Magnetococcus sp. PR-3: one gene and its partners. The protein of the gene in region 1 interacts with the protein of each later gene in a pairwise test. Links are inferred from orthologs where the notes say so. Each region holds a gene or a part of one and is shown on either strand. Other genes may lie near its edges.

The links.
Region 2: the proteins of V5T57_RS13245 (region 1) and ftsZ interact in binary tests that used the Escherichia coli proteins (3 or more experiments, as listed by UniProt). The link is inferred for Magnetococcus sp. PR-3 from one-to-one orthologs.
Region 3: the proteins of V5T57_RS13245 (region 1) and ftsA interact in binary tests that used the Escherichia coli proteins (3 or more experiments, as listed by UniProt). The link is inferred for Magnetococcus sp. PR-3 from one-to-one orthologs.

Annotation. Positions count from the first base shown.
Region 1 is NZ_JBAHUQ010000022.1:17,536-28,228, reverse strand. What follows is about bases 3,623-6,400. They hold V5T57_RS13245 (rod shape-determining protein), read right to left. Parts: upstream 5,640-6,400; coding sequence 4,605-5,639; downstream 3,623-4,604. Other genes in these bases: glnD ([protein-PII] uridylyltransferase), read left to right, coding at 5,882-6,400; mreC (rod shape-determining protein MreC), read right to left, coding at 3,664-4,587; mreD (rod shape-determining protein MreD), read right to left, coding at 3,623-3,667. Outside these bases: lpxD (UDP-3-O-(3-hydroxymyristoyl)glucosamine N-acyltransferase), read right to left, coding at 1-171; rod shape-determining protein RodA, read right to left, coding at 185-1,339; mrdA (penicillin-binding protein 2), read right to left, coding at 1,336-3,165; more of mreD, read right to left, coding at 3,152-3,622; more of glnD, read left to right, coding at 6,401-8,629; V5T57_RS13235 (class II 3-deoxy-7-phosphoheptulonate synthase), read left to right, coding at 8,848-10,200; V5T57_RS13230 (sulfotransferase domain-containing protein), read right to left, coding at 10,346-10,693. UniProt on the Escherichia coli protein: Forms membrane-associated dynamic filaments that are essential for cell shape determination. Acts by regulating cell wall synthesis and cell elongation, and thus cell shape.
Region 2 is NZ_JBAHUQ010000019.1:76,044-86,448, reverse strand. Bases 7,567-10,405 are described here. They hold ftsZ (cell division protein FtsZ), read right to left. Parts: upstream 9,703-10,405; coding sequence 8,431-9,702; downstream 7,567-8,430. Other genes in these bases: ftsA (cell division protein FtsA), read right to left, coding at 9,777-10,405; lpxC (UDP-3-O-acyl-N-acetylglucosamine deacetylase), read right to left, coding at 7,567-7,959. Outside these bases: V5T57_RS12240 (ABC transporter permease), read left to right, coding at 1-1,266; V5T57_RS12235 (ABC transporter ATP-binding protein), read left to right, coding at 1,276-2,319; V5T57_RS12230 (hypothetical protein), read right to left, coding at 2,316-2,552; V5T57_RS12225 (sigma-54-dependent transcriptional regulator), read right to left, coding at 2,693-4,090; V5T57_RS12220 (sensor histidine kinase), read right to left, coding at 4,087-6,357; V5T57_RS12215 (DUF4390 domain-containing protein), read right to left, coding at 6,354-7,007; more of lpxC, read right to left, coding at 7,024-7,566. UniProt on the Escherichia coli protein: Essential cell division protein that forms a contractile ring structure (Z ring) at the future cell division site. The regulation of the ring assembly controls the timing and the location of cell division.
Region 3 is NZ_JBAHUQ010000019.1:72,881-77,552, reverse strand. The notes cover bases 1-2,852. They hold ftsA (cell division protein FtsA), read right to left. Parts: upstream 2,120-2,852; coding sequence 881-2,119; downstream 1-880. Other genes in these bases: V5T57_RS12195 (cell division protein FtsQ/DivIB), read right to left, coding at 2,222-2,852; ftsZ (cell division protein FtsZ), read right to left, coding at 1-806. Outside these bases: more of V5T57_RS12195, read right to left, coding at 2,853-2,920; V5T57_RS12190 (D-alanine--D-alanine ligase family protein), read right to left, coding at 2,985-3,917; murB (UDP-N-acetylmuramate dehydrogenase), read right to left, coding at 4,081-4,672. UniProt on the Escherichia coli protein: Essential cell division protein that assists in the assembly of the Z ring. May serve as the principal membrane anchor for the Z ring.

The DNA of each region.
Region 1 (10,693 bases):
TTGACTGATGATCAAAGCGGAGGCTGAGCCCATTTTTTCAAGATAGCCCGGTTCTAACACAAACGAGAGCGCACCTGATGATGCGGACTCCACCGGAGAAACGGTTGTAATCTCAACATCTTCGCCATGCAAAGTCAGCTGCAACTGACTGGCCAATTGCGATAATTTCATTATTCACTCCCGGCTACACAGTCCGGCTCATGGATTTTGAATGGATACTCACATGGGCCAACAGCCCCATGGCCACCATTGTTGTTAATAGTGAGCTACCGCCGTAGCTTACCAGAGGAAGGGGTATCCCCACCACAGGCAGAATGCCGACAACCATGCCAATGTTAATGACAACTTGCAGTCCTAACATGGTTAACAGGCCAACAGCTAATAGCATTCCAAAGCGGTTTCGCGCTGTCATACAGATAAACAAACCACGTGCAACGACAATGGCATAAAGCCCAAGCAGAACAATGGCACCAACAAAGCCCCACTCTTCAGCAAGCACTGAAAAAATAAAATCGGTATGCCGTTCAGGTAGAAAATTCAACAGGTTCTGACTGCCAGAAAGATACCCTTTTCCCAACACACCACCAGATCCCACTGCAATTTTAGACTGAATAATGTGATAACCAGCCCCCAATGGATCACTCTCTGGGGAGAGGAGCGTCTCAACCCGGCGCCGCTGATAGTCATGCAAACTATTCCATACCAAGGGCATGGCGGCACCAAGCATAACAAAACCACCAAGAAGAATTTTCCATGACAATCCAGCCACAAACACGACGGTAATCCCAATGGCCGCTACCGCAATGGCCGTACCCAGATCTGGCTGCTTTAAGATTAAAACCATGGGCAGGCCGATCAAAAAAGCGGGGCCGATCAGATCTTTTAAGCCAATACCTTTGGCCACATTTCGATCATGAAACCAACGCGCCAGAGCAATCGCCAGAGCCACCTTCATCAGCTCTGAAGGCTGCAAGCGCATAATCCCCAGATCAATCCACCGCCGAGCCCCCATACCGATATGGCCCATGGCAAATACCGCCACCAATAGTAATAACACCAAGAGGTAGATTAAATAGGCGTTGTGCCGAAAAACTTTTTCTCCCGCCAAGGCCAACATAAAAAACAGCATCAGCATGGCGACAATCCGTACCCCCTGCTTGATGAGAATATTACTGTCCCCACCCGTAGCTGAATACAGAACCCCTAACCCAATACCTAAAATGGCAAGAACCGCCAAAAACAGGCCCCAGGGAAAGCGATAAACCCGCTCTTCCATGGTTAAACGTTGCGATGAAGGCGTTAAAATACCTTTTCGTTTTTGTCGTTTATCGCTGTTCATACCGCTCGGCGTTCCCAACGCAGTTGTCGACGGGTAAAGTGTGCATCAATAATCGCCTGAGCAACCGGTGCGGCAGTACTACCCCCATGTCCACCATGTTCAACAATCACCGCAATAGCCAACTCTGGGTCTGTTGAGGGGGCATAACTGACAAACAGCGCATGGTCCTTAAACCGTTCTTGCTCTTCAGGAATCGGCTTGCCTCCCTCGGTTTTACGTCGATGCCGTACCACCTGTGAGGTACCCGTTTTGCCGGCAGCTCTGACCGTTTCTGGTTTGGCATTGCGGGCCGTGCCTGAGCGACCGTAGTAGACATACTCCATCGATTTTTGCACCAACTGAAGATGTTCAGGATCCAGCCGGGCATGATTGAGCACTCGGGGCTCGTAACCACCACGAGGGCGCACCAAAGAAGGCTGGTAAAGTGTCCCCCCGTTGGCGATGGTTGCTGTCATATTGACCAACTGTAGTGGTGTGGCGGAGAGATACCCCTGACCAATGGCGGTAATCAATGTCTCACCGGGAAACCATATTTTCCGATGACGCATGCGTTTCCAGTTACGGGATGGGTTAAGCCCTCGGCTCTCACCGCCCAGCTCAATCCCCGTTGTCTGACCAAAACCAAAACGACCCGCCATCGCATGAATCTGGTCAATACCCAATTTATCGGCAATACGATAAAAATAGACATCACAGGATTGAGACATGGCCTTGTTCAGGTCTACCCAGCCATGCCCCCCCCGGTGCCAACAGTGGAACCGATGACCTTTGTACGACCAATACCCTGGACAATGGAGCTTTTGGGTCGGGGTGATAACCCCTTCCCCTAAAGCTGAAAGGGCCACAACCATCTTGAAGGTTGAGCCAGGCGGATATTGACCTTGCAGAACTTTGTTGGAGAGAGGACGCTTGGGATCATTAATCAGGGTATTCCAGGCGTTACTGGTAAAACCTTGAATGAATTGATTGGGATTATAGGACGGAGAACTAACCAAGGCCAAGATCTCACCACTGCGGGGATCCATCACCACCACCGCACCGGCACGATTCCCCAAGGCCTTTTCGGCATCCTGCTGCAAGGCCATATCAATGGTAAGGACCAGATCTTCACCAGTCTTTGGCTGGCTGGCCCGCAGCTGCCGCACCTGACGCCCAACGGCATTAACCTCAATTTCGGAGATGCCTTCATCCCCCCGCAATTTTTTTTCGAAGGCACGTTCCATGCCCGTTTTACCCACCAGATCACCTGATCGGAAAGCTACCCGGCTAAATCGTTCTCGATCCCGCCCGACAACCTCCCCCAAGTACCCAAGCAAGTGGGCTGCACTATTACCATGGGGGTAGTTCCGCCGACTTTGCGCCTGTATCATCATACCTGGGAAGGCGTGCTGCCTAGCCTCAAGCCGGCTCACCTCTTCCCATTTTAGATTGTCTTTAACCTGAACAGGGAGAAAAGAGCGCTGACGCTTAACCTGTTTAAGTAACCCTTCCACCTCATCATCGGTCAGATCCACCAACTTACGCAGACGGGCCACCAGTGGCATAAGGGGCCCTGCCCGCTCGGGAACAATTAACAGACGGTAGTCTGGAACATTGTCCACCATCACCTGACCAAAGCGGTCTAAAATACGCCCCCTGGGGGCCGGGATAGGGTTCCAGCTAATCCGGTTATCTTCTGCCAGATCTTTATAATCGCCCCCTTTCAGCACCTGTAGCTGAAAGAGCCGCCCAGCAAGCAGTAAAAACAGCCCACCTTGCAGCCCACCCAGCAGCAATACCCGTTTACGGGCATCGATTCGGAAGCGTTCGTACTCATCTTCCAGCACGGGGGGTTTCTCCCAACCAGATACGGTGAATATGGATCAGCAGGGCCACGATTAAAGGGGCGATCAAAGCTGTGGCTGCAATACGGCCAAACAGAAGCGGCCAGCGCACGCCCCACCCTTGCAACAAGGTAGACAAGCCAAGCTGAATGAACTGATCCAGCATGGACAATAGCGCCAAAATGGGCAATAGAAAGATGGCATCCGTCGCCCGCAACCGACGACCAAACCGACGAATCAACAGGGTAATGAGTGTTTTACTCAGTGCATTCATACCCAGCGGTCCCCCACTGAGCACATCAACCGTCAAACCTGCACTAAAGGCAGAACCTGGCCCACAGCGGTCCGGGCGGTAGAGTCGCCAGTAAAACAGGGCAACCAACAACAGATCTGGGCGCCAAACCGACCATGCCTCATAGGGCAGCGCAACCTCCTGCACCGCCACCGCCAGCAACAGACTTAAAAAGGGCAACCAAGGTGCCAGTAAGGTACCCGCTAAGGTCATGGCGATGGTGATGCTTCAGGCATCAGACCCAGGGGCCGCAAATCGGTGGAATCGGTTATCGTAGCCTCATCCCGCTCCCGTAGTGGTACGGTTTCTACCACAGGAAGCATTAAACGCAGCTCTTCTAAGCGATCCAAATCAACCAAAGAACGGGCTTTTGCCTGGATAAACAGACCATCGACATTAAGATTTAATGCGGTCACACGGGCAACGCCAATACCCCTGGGAAACACCCCCCCCGTACCAGAGGTAATGAGTAGATCACCCACATGAATATCCCCCCCTTTGACCACAAAACGAAGATCCAGGGTTTGATCATTACGCCCCGCCACCACCGCCCGTAAACGGGAGCGCTGGACCTGGACCGGCACACGGGAGTTGATATCCTGAAGGGTCAACACAGTACTGCGCCGGGTCCCAACGGCCACCACACGACCCACCACACCCGCAGGACTTACAGCAGGGGTATCCGGTCGTACTTTTTCCTCAGCACCGGCGTTGACCAGCAGAACACGGGAAAAGGCAGAAGAGCTATCCCCGACCACACGGGCCACGGTATAGGTATAAGAAGGCTCAACCGGCATACGCAAAATCTGCCGCAGACGCCTGTTCTCCTTAAGGGTCTCATCCAGCTGCAAACGCATGGGCCCCAGGTTAGAGACCTGCCGCTTCAGGCGTCTGTTCTCCTCATCAAGCCGCCCTAGCTCCTGCAACCGTTGATTCGCTGCACGGGTAGCCTCGACAGGGGAGAGCAACAAACGTTGCACCCCCCCCATCAGGTTAGCAACACTCCCCTTAAAGGTCTGCATACCTGGCGAGTCTGCCCGGAGTACAAATAATAGAAAAACGGCCAGCAACAGAAAGGTTGCGGCCGTTAATCTTTGTCGGTGCAGACGTATGAAGCTCCACAAGGGCAGCATTTCATCCTACCAAGTTTTTACTGGTCAGTAAGGATGTCAGACATGGCATCCAGTTCATCCAACGCTTTACCGGATCCCATCACCACACAGGAGAGTGGATCTTCGGCCACAATGACAGGTAAACCCGTCTCTTCTGAGAGCAGACGATCGAGCCCACGCAGCAAGCCACCGCCACCGGTGAGGACAATACCCCGATCCACGATATCCGCCGCCAACTCAGGCGGGCAACGTTCCAGGGCAGTACGCACCCCTTCGGTTATGGCATTGATGGGCTCTTGCAGGGCTTCAAGAATTTCAGGATCAGAGATGATCTGATGCTTAGGCACACCATTAATCAAGTCACGCCCCTTAACCTCTACCTCAATACGTTCTTCCTGAGGATAGGCCGAGCCAACCTGAATTTTAATCATTTCCGCCGTGCTCTCGCCGATCAGCAGGGAGTATTTACGCCGGACGTGGGCCATAATGGCCTCATCCATTTTATCCCCACCCACACGAATGGAACGAGAAAAAACGATGCCAGCCAGGGATATAATGGCAACTTCACTGGTTCCGCCACCAATATCTACCACCATGGATCCTGAGGCATCGGTAACCGGCAACCCGGCCCCAATGGCCGCAGCCATGGGTTCTTCAATCAAGAACACCTCTCGGGCACCCGCTGTCTCAGCAGATTCCCGAATGGCTTTACGCTCCACAGGTGTCGCACCGTTGGGCACGCAGACAATAATGCGTGGAGAATGAAAAAAGCGGCGCTTATGAACCCGGCGAATAAAATGCTTCAGCATCGCCTCCGTCACCGTAAAGTCAGCGATCACCCCATCGCGCATGGGACGGGTGGCCACAATATTACCGGGGGTACGGCCCAACATACGTTTGGCTTCATTACCCACCGCCAAGACTTTACGACCATTCCGTGGGCTTTCATGGATAGCCACCACCGAAGGTTCAGAAAGTACGATGCCTTTTCCTCGCACATAGACCAAAGTGTTGGCTGTGCCAAGGTCAATGGCCATATCGGTGGAGAAAAGCCCCAAAAGTTTACTCAACATTACCGTGGAACCTCAGGTACAAGGGTCTACTCTATAGATAGGGTTTGTACGTCACTGAAACCATAGTGGCGTAACCCTGCCAATATCCAGCCTTTCCGACACCAAAAGTGTATGCAATAAACGGTGCATCCTTGGCGACGGAGGCATTTGGACTTAAGCTATAGGAATGTACACGTTACCTACCAGCGCTTCAAGCACCCATTACAGGGCAGCAGCGCATTACCTTCATTAATGGCTTTATCATGCATCGAGATGCCAAACGCCCTCTGGTCAATATTGCTGAATTGGACGCCGCCATTGCAGATTCTCTGCGACGACATGGTGCCAATATCCTAGAAACAAAAGGACGGCAAGAGCTTGTTCAACTCTTTAAGAATGCCCTGCAAATGGGCCGGGAGGCCCTACGTCTCGAACATGAAAGTGGGGCCTCGGGACGGCGCATTGTTAAAGGACACACCTTTGTGGTGGATCTACTGCTCAACCGCCTGCACGCGCTCATTCATGGGATCTCTGATCAATTGAGTGAACATGAAGCCTCGACGTTTCAGGAGAGTCCAGAAGAGCGGTATGCCATGGTCGCCACGGGGGGTTATGGCCGGGGGGAACTGGCCCCCTACTCCGATATTGACCTTTTATTTATTATTCCGGATGGTGCCAAAGCTGACATTACCGGCAAAATTGAGAAGGTTCTCTACTTCCTTTGGGATCTGGGTTTGGATGTTGGCCAAGCAGTTCGCACCTTAGATGAATGCATGGCGCAGGCTAATGAAGAGATCGAAAACCGCACCAGCATGCTGGAATCCCGCTTTTTAGCCGGGAACCGCAAACTTTTTAAGACTTTTCGAGATCAGTTTCAGGACCGTGTACTTTCTGATCCTGCCGGTTTTCTTAAAGAAAAACTGGAAGAGCAGACCAAACGCCATGAACGCTTTGGCAACTCCTTGTTCTATTTAGAACCTAATATTAAAGAGAACCCAGGCGGTTTAAGAGACATCCACACCCTCTTCTGGGCCGCCAAATATCGCTATAAGGTTCAGCGTGTTAAAGATCTCATTCCTCAACAGTTAATTACCGAGGAGGAGTACAACACCTTCACCCGAGCTCGGGAGTTTCTTTGGCGTATTCGTAACGCTCTGCACTACACAGCAGACCGACGGGATGACCGTTTGACTTTTGGTCACCAGGTCACCATTGCTCAAGATTTTAGCTATAAAGATCGTGAAGGCATGTTGGGCGTTGAGCAGTTCATGCGCCGCTACTACCAAACGGCCAAGCAGATTCATAATCTCTGCCAAGTCTTTCTTCACCAATATGCGGAAGAACATAAAGATACTGAACTTCAATCAGTACCGCTGGAAGACTGCTTTGTGCTGGATGGGGACATGCTCACGGTGAGCTGCCCCAACGCCTTTGAGGAAGATCCATCCCGGCTGATGACACTGTTTGAAACGGCGCAGCGGTATGATAAGAGCATCCATCCCAACGCGCTTCGTCAGATCACCGGCAACTTAGCCTTGGCAGACCGTAACTTTAGGCACAACGAGAAGGTGATCGAATCCTTCCGTAAAATCTTAACCGCCAATAGAGGGGTAGCCTGGGCGCTACGCCGGATGAACAACTGCGGTTTGCTGGGCCGTTTTATTCCAGAATTTGGGCGGATTATTGGCCAAACACAACACGATCTCTTTCATGTGTATACCGTGGATGAACACTCCATTTTGGCTGTGGAAGCCCTGCGTGCCATCCGTGCAGGCAAGCTCACCAACGAACTTCCACTGGCGACTGAGCTGATCAATCGAGTGCGCAACCCATTGGTTTTACTGGTGGCTGTGCTCTTTCATGATATTGCTAAAGGGCGTGGCGGTAACCATGAGATCAAAGGGGCCATTATTGCCCGCGAAGTGTGCCCACGCCTAGGCTTGGACCGTCAAGAGACCGAACAGGTGGCATGGCTGGTTCGTAACCATCTCATCTTCTCCCATACCGCCTTCCGGCGTGATGTCAACGACCCTGAAACCGTCTTCCAATTTGCCCGCCAGATGGGTGGGTTGGAAAATATGGATATGCTGTTACTGTTAACGGTTTCGGATATTCGTGCCGTCGGCCCCAATGTTTGGAATGAGTGGAAAGCCTCTCTGTTGCGTCGCCTATATGGTGTGACGTCACAAGTGATTGTTCGCGGTCTGTTTAAACCGGAAGATATGGCCGAACTGGCCCAAGAACAGCGTGAAGCAACCAGTGACATGTTGTGCGAAGATTACACAGAAGATGAGGTCCAAGCCTACTTGGATCGTTTTTATGATGACTATTTTGTGGGCTTTGAACCCGGTGCAGTTGCCGATCATTTCCGCAGTTTACATGGCAAACTTAATGATCCGCTGGCGGTCTGCTTCCGAACCAACCCAGCTTCAGATACAACAGACATGCTCATTTACTGCCAGGATCACCCTGGTCTGATTGAACGTATTTCTGGTGCTCTCGCGGTGGAATCTATTGGTATTCTCTCGGCCAACGGCAACACCACCAAAGATGGTATGGCCCTGGATATCTTTGTGATTCAGGACTGGCAAGGGCAGCCAGTGACAGACCCTGAGAAGCAAGAAAAGGTTAAAGTGACCTTAGCTAAAATACTCAGTGGCAGCATGGCCGCAAGTCTGGAACCAACCCACAAGCTTAAAATCCGTAAAGATGATCATTTTGAAGTCCCCACCTCGGTAAGCTGGGATCATCACGCTTCGGAGATCTACACCATTATGGAGATCACCACCCGTAACCGTTTTGGTCTGCTGCATGCCGTGACCCGTACCCTCGCTGAAGAGGGTGCCCAAATCAACACCTGTAAGATTGCAACCTATGGTGAAAAAGCCATTGATGTCTTTTATCTTAAAGATCTGTTTGGTCTAAGACTTAACCATAACCGTTGCCAGCGCATTGAAAAAGCACTGCACAAAACCTTGGAAGCCTTAGAGCCGGAACAGGCCGACAACTAAGCCACAATAGATCTGATGAATATCTTCCTTGGTTACGATGCGAACCATGGCAAGGCGACATTTCTGGGTAAAGCCCCCTTATTCCTAGGGGGTTTCAGTGGTTAGGGTTGCATTTTCCCTGGCATGCATGGCAAACTCCGCCACAACCTTTAGAACGTTGAGCTGCATTCATAAGAAGAATCCGGCTTTTATGTGACCCATTACTTGAGGATTACACCGTGTCTAACCCCTGGCAACCCGACTCCTGGCGCAAACTTACCGCTCTGCAACAACCCGAGTGGCCCGATCAGGCATCGCTTAAGCAGGCGTGTGACAACCTCGGCAGCTATCCGCCGCTGGTTTTTGCTGGTGAAGTACGCGCCCTCTCCGACCACTTGGCTCGTGTGGCCAATGGTCAAGCTTTTTTGCTGCAAGGTGGTGATTGTGCTGAGTCCTTTGGGGAGTTCAATGCGAACGCCATTCGTGACAAGCTGAAAATCTTACTGCAGATGGCGGTTATCCTCACCTATGGCGGTGGTCGCCCCGTGGTTAAAGTAGGACGGATTGCCGGTCAGTTTGCCAAGCCACGTTCTAGCCCGACGGAGACCAAAGGGGAGCAGACCTTACCCAGTTTCCGTGGTGAGATGGTCAACGACCCTTATTTTTCTGAAGCCTCTCGCAACCCTGATCCAAACCGCCTGGAGCGTGTTTATTTTCAGTCAGCCAGCACCCTTAACCTGCTGCGCGCCTTTACCAGTGGGGGGTATGCAGACCTGCATAGCCTGAATAATTGGACCCGTAGTTTTGTGGCTAACAGCCCCCAGGGACAACGCTATGCTGAGATAGCAGATAAGCTTAGTGATGCCCTGAAGTTTATGGACACCATTGGTATTTCCTCGAGCAACACCTCTGTGCTGCATGAGGTCGAGTACTTTACCAGCCATGAAGCCCTGATCCTGGACTATGAACAGGCGCTGACCCGTGAAGATTCACTGACCAACGAGCACTATTGTTGCTCAGCACATATGCTCTGGATTGGTGAGCGCACCCGTCAACTAGACGGTGCCCATGTAGAGTTTCTTCGTGGCGTTAAAAACCCCATCGGGGTTAAATTGGGGCCCACAGCGACAGCAGAAGATGCCTTAAGACTCTGTGATGCACTCAACCCAGATAACACACCAGGCCGGTTAACCTTCATTACCCGCTTTGGACACAATAAAGTGGAAGAGGGGCTACCTAAGCTCATTCAGGGCGTGCAACGTGAGGGGCGTTCCATTATTTGGAGCTGCGACCCCATGCATGGCAATACCTTTACAGCCAGCACCGGACACAAGACCCGTAATGTTGATCATGTCATGTCAGAGATCCGCTCTTTCTTTAATGTGCATAAAGCGGAAGGCACCTGCCCCGGCGGTGTACATTTTGAACTGACCGGCGATAAGGTAACGGAGTGTGTTGGTGGATCTCACGACCTAACAGAGGACCAGCTGCCTGAACGGTATGAAACCACTTGCGATCCACGTTTGAATGCCACCCAAAGTCTGGACATTGCTTTCTTGATTGCTGAGACACTACAAGATCTAAAAAAGTAGTCACTCCTCTCTTGTAAGTACCTAATAAAAAGGGCGGCCCTATCCCATGGGCCGCCCTTTTTATTATTGAGAGTAGATGGGTTGGAATATCTGATCACGCACCCTATTTATCTCTGCTCAGAGTAACCCATCGCAGGTTGACCCTTTACCAGTTAAAATCCTTCTCATAACCCCAACCGATTAACGCATGCCCACACATCTGTTTGGTTATCTGCTTTAAACTGTCATCAAAATGATTTTTCCAATCGCCCGGTGCCCCTTTTCTCTTAAAACCATGAACCTGCCCCGTTGCTTCCATGGTTTTAGAGCGCCCTTCAAATGTGGTTTGTTTAACTATTTGTAGGACAGCATCAGGCAGCATGGGTACCTGTAAAAAATCTGCCAGCTGCTCAACCGCTTGCGCTTTATTCATCACCAGATCTTCATAACGACTAAAAAAAAGAGGCAGCCCACTCTCCTGCCACTGACGAACCCATGAAATCAGTTTTTTATA
Region 2 (10,405 bases), on another replicon or contig:
GGCTACCGGGAGTACTGGTTTCCTGAGGTCCGCTCCTTAGAAGGTGCGGCCATTATGCTGACACTGGTGCTCTACCCCTATGTCTATCTACTGACCCGCGCGACTTTTCTTAACCAATCTCTCTGTGTCATGGATGTCAGCCGTACACTGGGCAACGGTCCGTGGCGTACTTTCTTTACCGTGGCGCTGCCGTTGGCTCGACCGGCCATTGTTGCGGGTCTCTCCCTCGCGCTTATGGAAACCTTAGCGGACTATGGGACCGTTCAATATTTTGGGGTCAACACCTTTACCACTGGTATTTTTAGAACCTGGTATGGTCTGGACAGCGCACCAGCGGCGGCCCAGCTTTCAGCTGTATTGCTGCTTTTTGTCTTCACTTTGATCCTTTTGGAAAGACACAGCCGTAAACGTAACCGTTATCACCAAACCAGCCAGCGTCATCAAGATCTCCGGCGAATAAACCTGCAGGGGTGGGCCAAGTGGGGGGCTTTGCTCTTTTGTGGTGGGGCGGTACTTTTAGGCTTTTTGTTGCCGGCGGGTCAGTTGGCTGTTTGGGCCTTTACGGTCGCTGAAGATCCTTTTGAAGGGCCTTTTCTTGAGTTAATTGTGAATACGCTCATGTTGGGTGGGGTGGCCTCTCTTTTAGCGCTGCTTTTGGCACTGTTTTTAGGCTATGGGCAGCGTTTAAACCGGAAAAGTCGTTTGATCGGTTTTATGGTGCGGTTGGCAGGAATGGGGTATGCCGTGCCAGGTACGGTGATCGCGGTGGGGGTGATTATTCCCTTTGCCTGGTTGGATAATACTGTAGATAGCTGGATGCGTGATCAGTTTGACCTTTCAACGGGGCTATTGCTTAGCGGTACGTTGGTCGCTTTGGTTTTTGCCTACATGGTTCGGTTTCTTGCGGTTTCCTTACAAACGGTTGAGACCGGTCTGGGGAGAATAAAACCCAGTTTGGATGAAGCTGCCCGCTCCTTGGGCTATGGGTCTGGTGCTATTTTGGGGCAGGTACATTTGCCGATCCTTAAAGGATCTCTGCTTACCGCGCTATTGTTGGTCTTTGTGGATGTGCTTAAAGAGCTACCAGCAACTTTGATTTTGCGTCCGTTCAACTTTAATACCCTGGCGGTAAGGGCCTATGAGTTGGCATCTGATGAGCGGTTGGCCGATGCGGCTCCAGCCTCCTTGGCCATTGTGGCAGTGGGGATTATTCCCGTTGTTCTGCTTAGTCTCTCCATTACAAAATCCCGACATAGCAAGTCGTAGAGGTCTCCCATGGAAGAACAGTTACAGGTTATCAATGCGGCGGTAAGTTATGGTGAAGATCCGGTGGTGCATGGGGTGAATTTCACCTTAAAACCGGGTCATATCGGCTGTCTGCTTGGGCCTAGTGGTTGCGGGAAAACCTCCTTGCTACGGGCCATTGCTGGCTTTGAGCCGCTCTCTCAAGGGGAGATTCGTCTACGGGGGGGGGTAGTCTCTCAGCCTGGTCAAACAACCCCGCCTGAAAAACGCCGGGTAGGGATGGTCTTTCAGGATTTTGCGCTCTTCCCACACTTAAATGTAGAACAGAATATTGGCTTTGGGCTAAGGCACCTAAGCCGCAAGGAAAAAAATGAAAGGGTCAGGACGCTCTTAGCGTTGGTGGAGTTGACCGAGCATGGTAAACATCACCCCCATCAACTCTCAGGTGGGCAGCAACAGCGTGTGGCTTTAGCCCGTGCCATTGCGCCCAAGCCTGAAATTTTATTGTTGGATGAACCCTTCTCCAGTATGGATACCGAGTTGCGCGAGCAGCTGGCCAGGGATATTCGCCGGGTGCTTAAGGAGGATGGTGTAACCGCTATTTTGGTTACCCATGATCAGCATGAGGCCTTCACCATGGCGGATGAAATTGGTGTGCTGGGGGAGGGGACCCTACGGCAGTGGGATAGCGCCTACGGGCTATACCACCGCCCACATGATCCTATGGTGGCAGACTTTATTGGCCAAGGTGTGATGTTACCGGGGGTGGTGCAGGGGCGTGAAGGAATTAAAACCTCTTTGGGTTTGATCACCGGTCCCGTTCAGGAGCATTTTACCGACGGATCAGCGGTGCAGATACTTATTCGGCCAGATGATCTGATTCATGATGATCATAGTAGCATGCAGTTGCCGGTCGTGGAGCGTGCCTTCCGTGGCTCTAACTATCTCTACACCTTAAAAACCCCTGCAGATGAGCGGGTTCTATGTATGGTGCAGAGCAGCCATGATCATGCCATTGGGGATGCCATCGGCGTTTACCTGGATGTGGCGCATCTGGCGCTGTTTGAAGGCTAAATGGCTGACTTCTCTGGGGGGGCCACACTCAGTGGTTCTGCTGCCGTGGCTTCATGCATGACCAGGCGTAACAGTCCTTGCGCCGCTTTACCGTGCAGGGCATGGGTAAAGTTTTTGCTTTCCAGCGCTTCCAACTCGGCCAATGACATGCGGGCCAAGCTTGGACTATGCGGCGGCTCAATCATGCCGTGCCAATCGAGTATGGCTAAGGTATCCGTCAATAAATCAGACATGGTGCTTCTCCCATAAAAGGGGGTTCCCTCATGGGTTCTATCTCAAAGGCCATGCCAAGCTAATAAAATCCTGCGTTTAAAATGTAAAAAAGGCACCTGTAAGGTGCCTTTTTTTGTCGATATAGACACTGGGTTGGTGGTTAGGTTGTAATGCCCAATGTCTTGAGTTTGCGGTGGAAAGCTGTTCTCTGCATGCCTACAGCTTCTGCTGTTCGAGAAATATTACCTTCATGCGCTTTAAGCTTGGCTTCCAGATAGAGGATCTCAAACTGCTCTCGGGCTTCCCTTAGGTTCTCACTGGCCATAAGCTCGGCAATGGGGCCGGTCTCTGGGCAGTTTTTACCGGTTTCCCGTTGGGGGGCTACAAAGCGTGGCAGATCATCTGCCCCAATTTCAGGTTGGGGGGCCATAATGGCAAGGCGCTCGACTAGGTTACGCAATTCCCGTACATTACCCGGCCAACGATACGCTGTAAGTAGGTCGATAGCCTCTTTCGTAAAGGTGCGGTCGTGGGAACCCATCCCTGCTTGGCTGTGTAGAAAGTGCCGGACCAGATCTGGAATATCTTCGGTACGATCACGTAGAGGGGGGACATCCAGGGGTACAACATTTAGACGATAAAACAGGTCTTCCCTAAAGCGACCTTCCGCCATCTCTTTACTCAGATCCCGGTTGGTTGCGGCAATAACCCGTACATCAACCTGAATCATTGGACCACCGCCCACCCGCTCAAAACGCTGTTCCTGGAGCAGGCGTAGAATACGCGCTTGAGCTGGCAGCGACATATCACCAATCTCATCCAAAAACAGTGTGCCTTGGTGACCCTCCTCCAACAAACCTCGTCGGTCACCATCACTGCTGCTACCCCCTTGGCCAAAAAGGGCGGTCTCAATACGCTCATCAGGTATGGTGGCCGAGTTTACGCCAATAAAAGGACCATTTGCACGTCTGGATAAGGCGTGAATACGGCGGGCAACAACCTCCTTGCCTGATCCAATTTCACCGTTTATTAATACCCAGCCCTCAGTGGGGGCCACACGCTGGATCTGTCCTTCCAGCCGTTGCATGGCTTTGGAGCTGCCTACCAGTTCATCTACATGGTCCATGCGTGCCTGTAAAGCACGGTTTTGCCGGCGTAGACCCAGCTCCCGAATGGCCCGATCTAGAAGTAACAAGACCCGGTCCAACGAGAGTGGTTTTTCTAGAAAGTCGTAAGCACCCAGGCGGGTTGCTTGCACCGCGGTATCAATGGTGCCATGGCCTGACATCATAATAACCGGTGCTTCACGGTTGTGACTGGGAAGATCAACCGATTTGGCGCCCTCCATATCTTTGATACAGCGCAGGGCCTCAATCCCATCCATGCCTTCCATCCAAATATCAAGCATGATGGCCGAAACCGGTGTTTCAGCCAGCGTGGTTAAGGCTTCTTCAGCGCTGGATGCCTCAAAGACGGTATAGGATTCATCTTCAAGAATCCCCCGCAAAGAGGTGCGGATAGAGGGTTCATCATCAACAATTAGTACGGTATGACTCATGATGGTATCGCGTTTATGTTCTCTTCTTGGCCACCATGTTCAGGCACCAGGAGTTGTTTAGGGCCCGATAGGGGCAGCATGAATTCTACTAAGGCACCGCCATTTGGGGCATCTTTTACCCACAGGCGACCGCCATGGTCTTCAATAATCTTTTTGACGATGGCCAGCCCAAGACCAGTTCCCTTTTTCTTGGTGGTAAAATAGGGTTCAAAAATTCGGTCTTGGCTCTCTGGCGGAATACCTGGGCCATTATCTTCCACCTGAATGTAGACCCCTCGTCCATTTTCTGCGACAAAAGCTCGGATAACAAGAAGATCTGATAGCGACAGGCTGCTTTCTAGTGCGCGGTCATCCTCCATAGCGGCAACGGCATTGGAGACCAAGTTGGTAACCACCTGCTTGACCTGTGCTCGGTCAAACGGAAAAGCCGGTATGGTGTCATCCACATCAATGTCAACCACCAGATCCTTAAACTCGGCATCATGCAGGGTCATGACCTCACGCAAGGTGTCGGGTAGGGAGTCTTTTTTCATATCCGGGCGGGGTAAACGGGCAAAGGTGGAGAACTCATCCACCAATACTTTAAGCTCTTCTACCTGCTGAATGATCGATTCGGTCCCCTCATCCAGAACCTTCCAATCGGCCAAGTCATTCAGTTCAGGTTTTAAATAGCGTCGACGCATACGTTGAGCCCAGAGTTGGATAGGCGTCAGCGGGTTTTTGATCTCATGGGCAATACGTCGGGCAACATCGCTCCAGGCCCTGGAGCGTTGCGCATGCACCACTGAGGTTAGGTCATCAAAGGTGGCAATAAAACCTGGTCCGGCCCGATCAGGTAGGGTTAAACGGGCCAACAGTGTACGGGGGCGATCATTCACATTCATCATGATCTGTACCGATAGCTCACTCATCCCCCCTTCACCACTGTTCTCTTCCAAAGTCATGGCGGTCTCCAGCAAGCTGGAAATAGGGTTAAGCACGGGCTCTGGCATGACCTGTTCAAAATGTTCCCCAACACTTTTGGTTGGTTCCACCCCTAATAGAGACCCTGCCGCAGGGTTCATCAGTGAAATCGCGCCATCCCGGTCAACACTGATCACGCCTGAGCTGATGTTGCCCACCACGGCGGCCATAAACCGACGTCGATCTTCCAGAAGATTATTACTGGCTTGTAGAGCCTGTTGGTTCTCAGCCAGACGTTGGGTCATGGCATTAAATGAGGCCATAAGAGTCGCCAACTCATCATCCCCAGTTACGGGTAGGTTGACCGACAGGTCCCCATCGGCCACTTGGCGTGTGCCCACCACCAGTTCAGTAATGGGTTCAGTAATGGTCTCTGAGATACGAAAACCAGACCAAACAGCCGCTAAAACCAGAAGCAGCGTGATCAAAATTAAGGTGATGGTATGGCTACCGCGTAGCAGACCGTGAGATGCCCCTAATTTATTATAATCCACATAGGTGGATTCAATGGTCTCCATATGGTTAAGCACCTGACCATCGATATAGCGTCCTGTGACCAAGAATAGATCAGGACCAATGCGTATATAGGCCCGAACAATGTTACCGGTATCATTGGTGTGCATGAGGGCACGGGTTGAGTTTTCTGCAATCACCGTTAAATCGGGCGTAGGGTCTTGGGGAAGTTCTCCCGCACGGGAGACATGGGTGCCATCGCCCCGGATTAATGCAATCTCATCCAGTTGCCTAGCCTGACGTTCAACTTCCAACGCTGCAGAACTTGCTTCAGCACCCTGTAAAGAGAAGGTTGAGCTGATAATACGGTTACGAATCATATCCTCAGCATCGTGCCCAACAGAGCGTTGATTCTCACGATAAAGTGCCCGTGAGACCGCCAATGATTTTTCCAGCGCTTGTGAGACCTGATCTGAAAACCAGCTATCGACCCCTTTATTCAACAGCTCAACCGACAATAAGGTAATCACCAGTGTTGGGAACAGCGACAGCGCAACAAACAGCGTAACCATACGGGTTCTTAGCTGTGACCCCGCCATACGCCGTCTACGATCCAGCCACAGCTTGGAGAGGTTACGAATAACCAAAAAACCCAACGTTAAAACCAGGAACAGGTTAACGTAGAGCAAAATCAGAAAGACCGCGCTGTAATCACCACCGCCATCAACGGTGGCACTGCCGTAGAGCCCCCGCCCGACGACCACCGAGGTGACCACAACCCCCAGTAGTAGAATTGTTAACATCCAGCGACTGAAAGGCGAAGCTGAGTTTTTTCCCCGACGCTCGTTCATTGCAGCTGGTACTCCGCCGTTTTGTCATAGGTTAAAGGTTCCCAGAAGGTCAGCATGCGGAAGAGCACCCGAAACATGCGTGAAACCCCCTGGCGATGACGTTCAAACTGACTATGCAAAATAAAATCGGCAAACTGATCAGGTTTGGCCACCACCAAAAGACCATCCAATGTTTTGGATTGAGCCAAAGGTACATAACGGGGTTGGCTTAAAAAATTCAACGCTTCAGAGGGTTCCTGGGTATAGCTTATGGCCTCTTCCGTTAGATCTTCCATCTCATAGCGTTCTGTAATGAGATGAAGTTTAACGCGCCGTTGAATTTGAGCTGCCGCAAACTCATAGTTAGGAAGCCAGCGATTATGCTTAATGAGTGTAAAACGGTAGCTTACCAGAACTGGTTGGCCCGTATTTAGGCGTTCTTTAAGGGTGTTTTTATAGGCTTTGCTCAGTTTGGCCCGGGCGTAGAGCGTATCCCCACGCACCACAGCTTCAACCGACTCTAGCACCGGTATCTGCTCTTCAATGGGCCGGTCTGCACACGCGGTAAGCCAAAAGAGAGGTAGAAACAGCAGTAGTAGTAGGCTGCCCCGAAAGAAAAGAGGACGATACAGTTGTATCGTCCTCTTCCAAATGCGTAGTTGCCAAGCCATGGCAAATCGATCCATCTTAGCTGGTTGCCGTAGCAGGTCGGGCCAGCATGCTGTGGGCAGGCTCCGCCGCTACCACACGGGCCGTTGCTGAGCTGGGGTCACCTTCTACCAGTTCCCAAGCATGGGTCTGGGCCAGCAGAGCCTTTAACAGCAGATTATTCAGTGCATGACCAGAGCGTTCCCCAACAAACTTACCAATAATAGGGGTCCCCAGTAAGTAGAGGTCACCAAGGGCATCCATTAACTTATGGCGGGCAAACTCATCTTCATACCGTAGCCCATCTTCGTTAATAATTTGATAATCACCAATGGCAATGGCGTTATCTAAGGATGCTCCTTTGGCCAATCCATTAGCCTGAAGATATTCTACTTCTTTAACAAAACCAAAGGTGCGGGCCCGGCTGACTTCTTTAACGAAGGCCGTTTCATTGAGGCTAATTCCAACCTTTTGACGCTTGAGTACAGGGTGGTCATAGTCCAGAAGAAAGCTTAAATGAAAGCCCTCACCCGGTTCAAAGCGGGCAATTTTATCGCCATCTTTGACCGTAATGGTCTCTTTGATGCGGATACGCCGTTTGGGTGCTTGTTGGTCAACAATCCCTGCACACTCCAGCAAAAAGACAAAGGGTGCAGCGCTGCCATCCATAATGGGGACTTCTGGTCCATCAATATCGACATAGGCGTTGTCCACACCCATACCGGCAAAGGCAGCCAAAAGATGTTCAATGGTTGAGATACTCACACCATCTTTATTCGCGATGGTGGTGCACAGGCGGGTATCCTTGACGTTCTCGACATGGGCAGGCACCAAAGCACCTTCCAGATCGGTACGACGAAACACGATGCCCGTGCTCTCAGGGGCGGGGCTTAGCGACAGGTAAGCCTTCTGCCCACTATGCATGCCAATACCTGTGCAGCGAACCGTGTTCTTCAATGTTCGTTGATAATGCATGGATAACTCCTCATGGAATAAGCCCTGCCGAAACATGCTTACCCCGTTTGCTCTCATCCGCTTTTTTATTCGCCATAGCGCTCAAAAAAGTCGCATCGGCATAGAATACTACGGACGGCTGCTTATAAGAAAGCAAAAGAGCAAGAATTATGCACAAAAACAGTAGTGAGAAGAAAATAAACGCGGATTTGGGTCTGTTGGCGGGTGTTCAAGGGGGGGCGGCGCCTTCCTTGGCGACCCCGCGAAGGTTTCCCTTCGCTTTAATTGGCAATCCTGCCAACTTCCTTGGATCCAAAACAGCTTCCCTGGGGAAGGTCTTGGATCGATCCCATGAGATTAGGGGCCATCCCTGGCCAAGGCTCAACCAAAGTTGAACCGTCCTTAACTGAAATAACGATATGTGACCCAGCTCACTACCATTCGACTTGGTTAGGCCATGACCCATGCAGGCCATGGCCTAACCACAGATCCTCAGTCCATTTGACGACGCAGGAAGGTTGGGACATCAAAGTCCTCATGCCCACCATGCATAGCGTCCATATTACGACGTTGACGGGACTGGCGCTCTTGGCGCATTTGACGAATGTAGTTTAGGTCTTGAACGTTGGTGTTTGGTACCGCTTCAGCAACAGGCTGTTGCATGGGTTGCTGAACAGGTTGCTCTTGCATCGGTTGCTGCATCATAGGGGCTGCAGGCTGCTGTTGCATGGGTTGTTGTTGAATCGGCTGGCTAGCAATGGCCTCTGTGCTGGCCATCTCTTGTGTTGGGAACGCCATTTGTTCAGCTTGCCCAATACCTGTTGCCACAACCGTTACACGGACACTATCTTCCAACTGCTCATTCAACGTGGTGCCAAATACAATGTTGGCATCTTCATGAGCCATGTCACGTACAACCATAACAGCCTCATCCACTTCTTGCAGCGTGAGGTTGTAACCACCAGTGATGTTAACCAAGACGCCACGGGCACCGTGAATGGATGCATCGTCCAGCAAGGGGCTGGAAATGGCATTGTTAATGGCTTCCATCGCACGACCTTCACCGGTAGCTTCAGCAGCACCCATCATGGCTTGGCCCATCTCTTCCATAACCGTGCAGACATCAGCAAAGTCAACATTGATATGGCCAGGGTGGGTGATCAGATCGGTGATACCACGTACAGCTTGGTGCAGTACATCATCAGCTTTACGGAAGGCGTCTAAAATGGTGGTGTTCTTTCCAACCGCAGCCATCAGCTTTTGGTTGGGAATGGTAATCACAGTGTCTACTTGATCACGTAGCTCTTCCAGACCCTCTTCAGCTTGGCGCATACGGCGCTTGCCTTCAAAGTGGAAAGGCTTGGTGACCACGGCGACGGTCAGAATGCCCAGCTCTTTAGAAATGCGGGCAATAATAGGGGCTGCGCCTGTGCCGGTGCCGCCGCCCATGCCGGCCGTAATAAACACCATATCAGCCCCTTCAATGGACTGACGCAGGCGTTCTTCGGTCTCCATAGCGGCATGCTTGCCTACTTCAGGCTTAGCGCCAGCTCCGAGACCACGGGTGATGTCTTCTCCGATTTGGATGCGTGTTGGAGCCAGGCTTTTGGTCAAGGCTTGGGAGTCTGTGTTGGCTACAATAAATTCAACCCCTTCAAGATGGGACTGAATCATATTATTGACTGCATTACCACCACCACCACCAACACCTACAACTTTGATGCGGGCTTCCAGTTCATCCGTGTGTGCAAACTCGATTGTCATTATTACCCCCTTGGTATTGCGCGTTTATCCGCGTCTATTTTGGGTTTGTTATGGTTATTATTTTGGTTGGTGCATCAAAAGATATCACCAAACCAGGAACGCATGCGTGAAACCACAGATCGGCTGCCACCGACATCATCCTGTGCGAACCGCATGGTAGACTCTTGCCCAAATCGATTGGCATACAGGACCAAACCTGTTGCCGTTGCAAAGCTGGGGTTAGCGATCACATCCGTCAAGCCACCAACCCCTTGGGGTAGTCCTCTACGAACAGGCTTGTTAAAGATCTCCTCAGCCAGCTCCACCATTCCTTCGGTGTTGGAAGCGCCGCCTGTCAACACAATACCTGCGGCAATCTGTTCTTCAAATCCGGAGCGCGCAATTTCACGCTGCACCAGGGTAAACAGCTCCTCGACACGGGGTTCGATAATCTCTGCCAAGATATGTCGACCCAATGAGCGGGGGGGGCGTTCACCAATGCTTGGAACTTCAATGGTCTCGTCAGGGCCCACCAAAGAGGATAGGGCACAACCAAACTTACGCTTAAGCTGTTCGGCCTCACGCGTCGGTGTACGCAGACCAACCGCAATATCGTTGGTCATGTGGTCACCACCAATCGCCAGTACGGCTGTGTGCTTGATATGACCATCGGCATAGATCGCAATATCTGCCGTACCACCACCAATATCCAACAAGCAGCAAC
Region 3 (4,672 bases), on another replicon or contig:
CCACCAGTGATGTTAACCAAGACGCCACGGGCACCGTGAATGGATGCATCGTCCAGCAAGGGGCTGGAAATGGCATTGTTAATGGCTTCCATCGCACGACCTTCACCGGTAGCTTCAGCAGCACCCATCATGGCTTGGCCCATCTCTTCCATAACCGTGCAGACATCAGCAAAGTCAACATTGATATGGCCAGGGTGGGTGATCAGATCGGTGATACCACGTACAGCTTGGTGCAGTACATCATCAGCTTTACGGAAGGCGTCTAAAATGGTGGTGTTCTTTCCAACCGCAGCCATCAGCTTTTGGTTGGGAATGGTAATCACAGTGTCTACTTGATCACGTAGCTCTTCCAGACCCTCTTCAGCTTGGCGCATACGGCGCTTGCCTTCAAAGTGGAAAGGCTTGGTGACCACGGCGACGGTCAGAATGCCCAGCTCTTTAGAAATGCGGGCAATAATAGGGGCTGCGCCTGTGCCGGTGCCGCCGCCCATGCCGGCCGTAATAAACACCATATCAGCCCCTTCAATGGACTGACGCAGGCGTTCTTCGGTCTCCATAGCGGCATGCTTGCCTACTTCAGGCTTAGCGCCAGCTCCGAGACCACGGGTGATGTCTTCTCCGATTTGGATGCGTGTTGGAGCCAGGCTTTTGGTCAAGGCTTGGGAGTCTGTGTTGGCTACAATAAATTCAACCCCTTCAAGATGGGACTGAATCATATTATTGACTGCATTACCACCACCACCACCAACACCTACAACTTTGATGCGGGCTTCCAGTTCATCCGTGTGTGCAAACTCGATTGTCATTATTACCCCCTTGGTATTGCGCGTTTATCCGCGTCTATTTTGGGTTTGTTATGGTTATTATTTTGGTTGGTGCATCAAAAGATATCACCAAACCAGGAACGCATGCGTGAAACCACAGATCGGCTGCCACCGACATCATCCTGTGCGAACCGCATGGTAGACTCTTGCCCAAATCGATTGGCATACAGGACCAAACCTGTTGCCGTTGCAAAGCTGGGGTTAGCGATCACATCCGTCAAGCCACCAACCCCTTGGGGTAGTCCTCTACGAACAGGCTTGTTAAAGATCTCCTCAGCCAGCTCCACCATTCCTTCGGTGTTGGAAGCGCCGCCTGTCAACACAATACCTGCGGCAATCTGTTCTTCAAATCCGGAGCGCGCAATTTCACGCTGCACCAGGGTAAACAGCTCCTCGACACGGGGTTCGATAATCTCTGCCAAGATATGTCGACCCAATGAGCGGGGGGGGCGTTCACCAATGCTTGGAACTTCAATGGTCTCGTCAGGGCCCACCAAAGAGGATAGGGCACAACCAAACTTACGCTTAAGCTGTTCGGCCTCACGCGTCGGTGTACGCAGACCAACCGCAATATCGTTGGTCATGTGGTCACCACCAATCGCCAGTACGGCTGTGTGCTTGATATGACCATCGGCATAGATCGCAATATCTGCCGTACCACCACCAATATCCAACAAGCAGCAACCCAGCTCTTTTTCATCATCGGTCAAGCAGGCTTCTGCAGAAGCGAGCTGTTCCAAAATGATATCACCAACATCCAAGCCACAACGGTTGGCACATTTTACAATATTTTGAGCCGATGCCACTGCACCGGTGACCAAATGCACCCGAGCCTCTAAACGCACACCCGCCATGCCAAGTGGGTCTTTAATGCCCTCTTGGGCATCCAACACAAACTCTTGTGGAATGACATGAAGAATTTCACGATCCATAGGAATGGATTGGGCCCGCGCAGCATCCAGTACACGCTGGATATCTGTAGCATGGACTTCATTATCTTTTGTCGCAACAACCCCTTCCGAGTTATTGCTGGCGATATGTGCACCGGCGATACCCGCATAGACCATGCGGATCTCAACACCGGCCATCATCTCAGCTTCTTCCACCGCCATGCGGATGCTCTCCACGGTGGAATCGATATCGATCACCACACCTTTGCGAAGACCCCGCGAAGGGTGGGTGCCAAGGCCGATAATATCCAGACGGCCATCGGGTTGCACATCTGCGACAATGCAGCAGATTTTTGTGGTACCGATATCCAGTCCGATAATCAGGTTTTGGTCATGCTTGGCCATAATACCTTAGCCCGGTTTTGCCGTCGTTAACTGCGTTCTGTTGATGTCTGAAGTGTCTGTTAAGACCAAACAACAACCCTGTTTACTGCCTCATTTGACCAGTTAGGTCTGAGGTTTAACTACTGCCCGCCCGGTGACCCGAAGGTCAATCTGACGAATGCTGCGTTTTAAAATACTGTAGCGGTCCTGCAGTACTTTGAGCTTTGCGAGCTCTTCATCCATACGGGCCGAGTGCAACAACTTTACGCCCTTACGGGTGTAAAGTACCCAACGCCCACCCGGCAAACCCACCGCTTCAGAGAGTCGCTGATAGATCCACTGATTACGCTGTAAACGTTCCACCAGCCAGCGAATCAAAATCGGCTTTTCCGACTCTGGTGCATAATCCACGGTCACAACAGGCAGTGGCATAGGATCACCAATGGTCAACGGTTTGATGCGTTCACCCCGTTGATCCACCAGATAGAGTTGCTCCCCTTTTTTGGTCATGCATAAAGGAGTTTTCTCTTCCAGCTCAATAACCACCATGCCAGGGAAAATACGCTCAACACGCGCATTTCGTACCCATGGATAGGCCAGCAGCTGCTTACGCAGTTGTTTGGGGTGAACCGTCAGCAGATTAACAGGCTGATCCAACCCTAAATCTTTTATGAGTTGAGCGACATCGGTGTGCTTGTTGCCAAGAACACGGACATCCTCCAGGGGAAAGCGTCCAGGTGCATGCAGGGTCTGCCAACCCCAACCGAACCCGACAAGGAGAAGTACTGCCAGTAACGCTCCCTTGATTTTTTTTGGGTTCATACAGTGTGACCCAATCTTTTTTAACCGTACGTAAGGTCATTACGCAACGGATGTTGCCAGATTTTTATTTTAAATGCGCACCGTGGAGCATGCGCTCTGCTAGTTGAGGAACCTCAAGACCCGCTGCCCGGGCTGCTTTGGGTGCCAAACTGTTCTCTGTCATGCCAGGGATGGTGTTTAACTCTAACAACCACGGTGTTCCCTCAGCATCCAGGATGAAATCCGCCCGTACGAGCCCGCGACAGCCGGTGATATAGTAGGCAGCTAAGCCCATTTTCACAACCGTCTCTGTGGTCTCTTCATCCAGATTAGGGGCAGGGACCAAATAATCGGTCATACCTGCGGTATACTTACTTTTAAAGTCGTAAAAGCCCTGTTTAGGCACAATCTCAATGATGGGAAAAGCTTCACCATCTAAGATCGTCAAGGTTAACTCACGTCCCTCAATGGCGCGTTCAACCATGCACCGGCGAGAGACGGTGAGTGCTTTCGCGACACCGCGAATGAGATCATCTTTACTTTCAGTCCGGCTAATGCCAACGCTGGAGCCTGAATCAAGCGGCTTAACAAAAGCCGTGCCGGGGAAATCGCCCAGGAAATTGTCGACCAGTTCGTCGGCTTCTTCATGGTCACCGGCCAGCTCAACCCAGGCGGGTGTTGGTAAACCTTCGCTATGAAACAGGCGCTTTGTCAGCCCTTTATCCATGCAGATGGCCGAAGCTGTCACGTTTGGACCGGTATAGGGAATGCCCATGAGTTCCAGCAAACCTTGAACGGTGCCATCTTCCCCCATCGGACCGTGCAGGGCCAATACGGCCACTTCAATACCTTCGGTCTCAAGGACGCGGGCCAGGTCACGACCGACATCAATGGCAACAACATCATATTCGAGGGAGGCCAAGGCATCATAAAGGGTCTGGCCGCTCTTTAGGCTTACTTCGCGCTCATCGGAAAGGCCACCGTAGAGCACACCAATTTTTTTAAGTTTCCAATCCATGGTGTCTCTCAGCGCTTTCCAAAATGGGGTGTGCCAACGTCAAATGCCCGCTTGATGGCAGCCTGTTGGCCGCAGCGGGTATCGCACGTGCTTAATGTAGATGTGGAGTGCGTGCTCAACAATTCTACTCTTGCCAAAGGTGGACAAACCCAAAAAAACAGACTCATCCCTCGGTCTCTTTGTAGAAACCATCTGGTCTGAGAATGCCGATTTCCAGTGTCATTTTGACACCAGATTGCTGCGCCACCCGGGTTCTGGCCAGCTCAATTAGTTCCTCCATGTGCGTGGAGGAGGCTGCGCCCAGGTTGACGAAAAAGTTGCTGTGCTTTTCGGAAATTTGCGCATCACCAATACGGTGGCCGCGCAGTCCCGCTGCATTAATCAGCTTCCAGGCCGCTTCCCCAGGAGGGTTGCGGAAAATGCTGCCAGCTGAGGGATACCTCAACGGCTGTGCCTGGGTCCGTTTTTGGTTGTTGGCCCGCATCTGCGCCTTAATGGTCTCTTCATTGCCCTGGGTTAACTGAAACCGGGCAGAGATGAAAACCCATCCTGTGGGTAGGTCGCAATGGCGGTATGCCAAACCAAGTTCTTGACTATTTCGTGTGTGCAGATTGCCATCCGCATCCATCAGTTGTGCATCAAGCAGAACGCTTTTGATGTCTCCACCATAGGCTCCTGCATTCATGCGTAGCGCACCGCCGATAGAGCCAGGTATACCCGCCATAAAGGCGAGACCTGATAACCCGTTCTTTCGC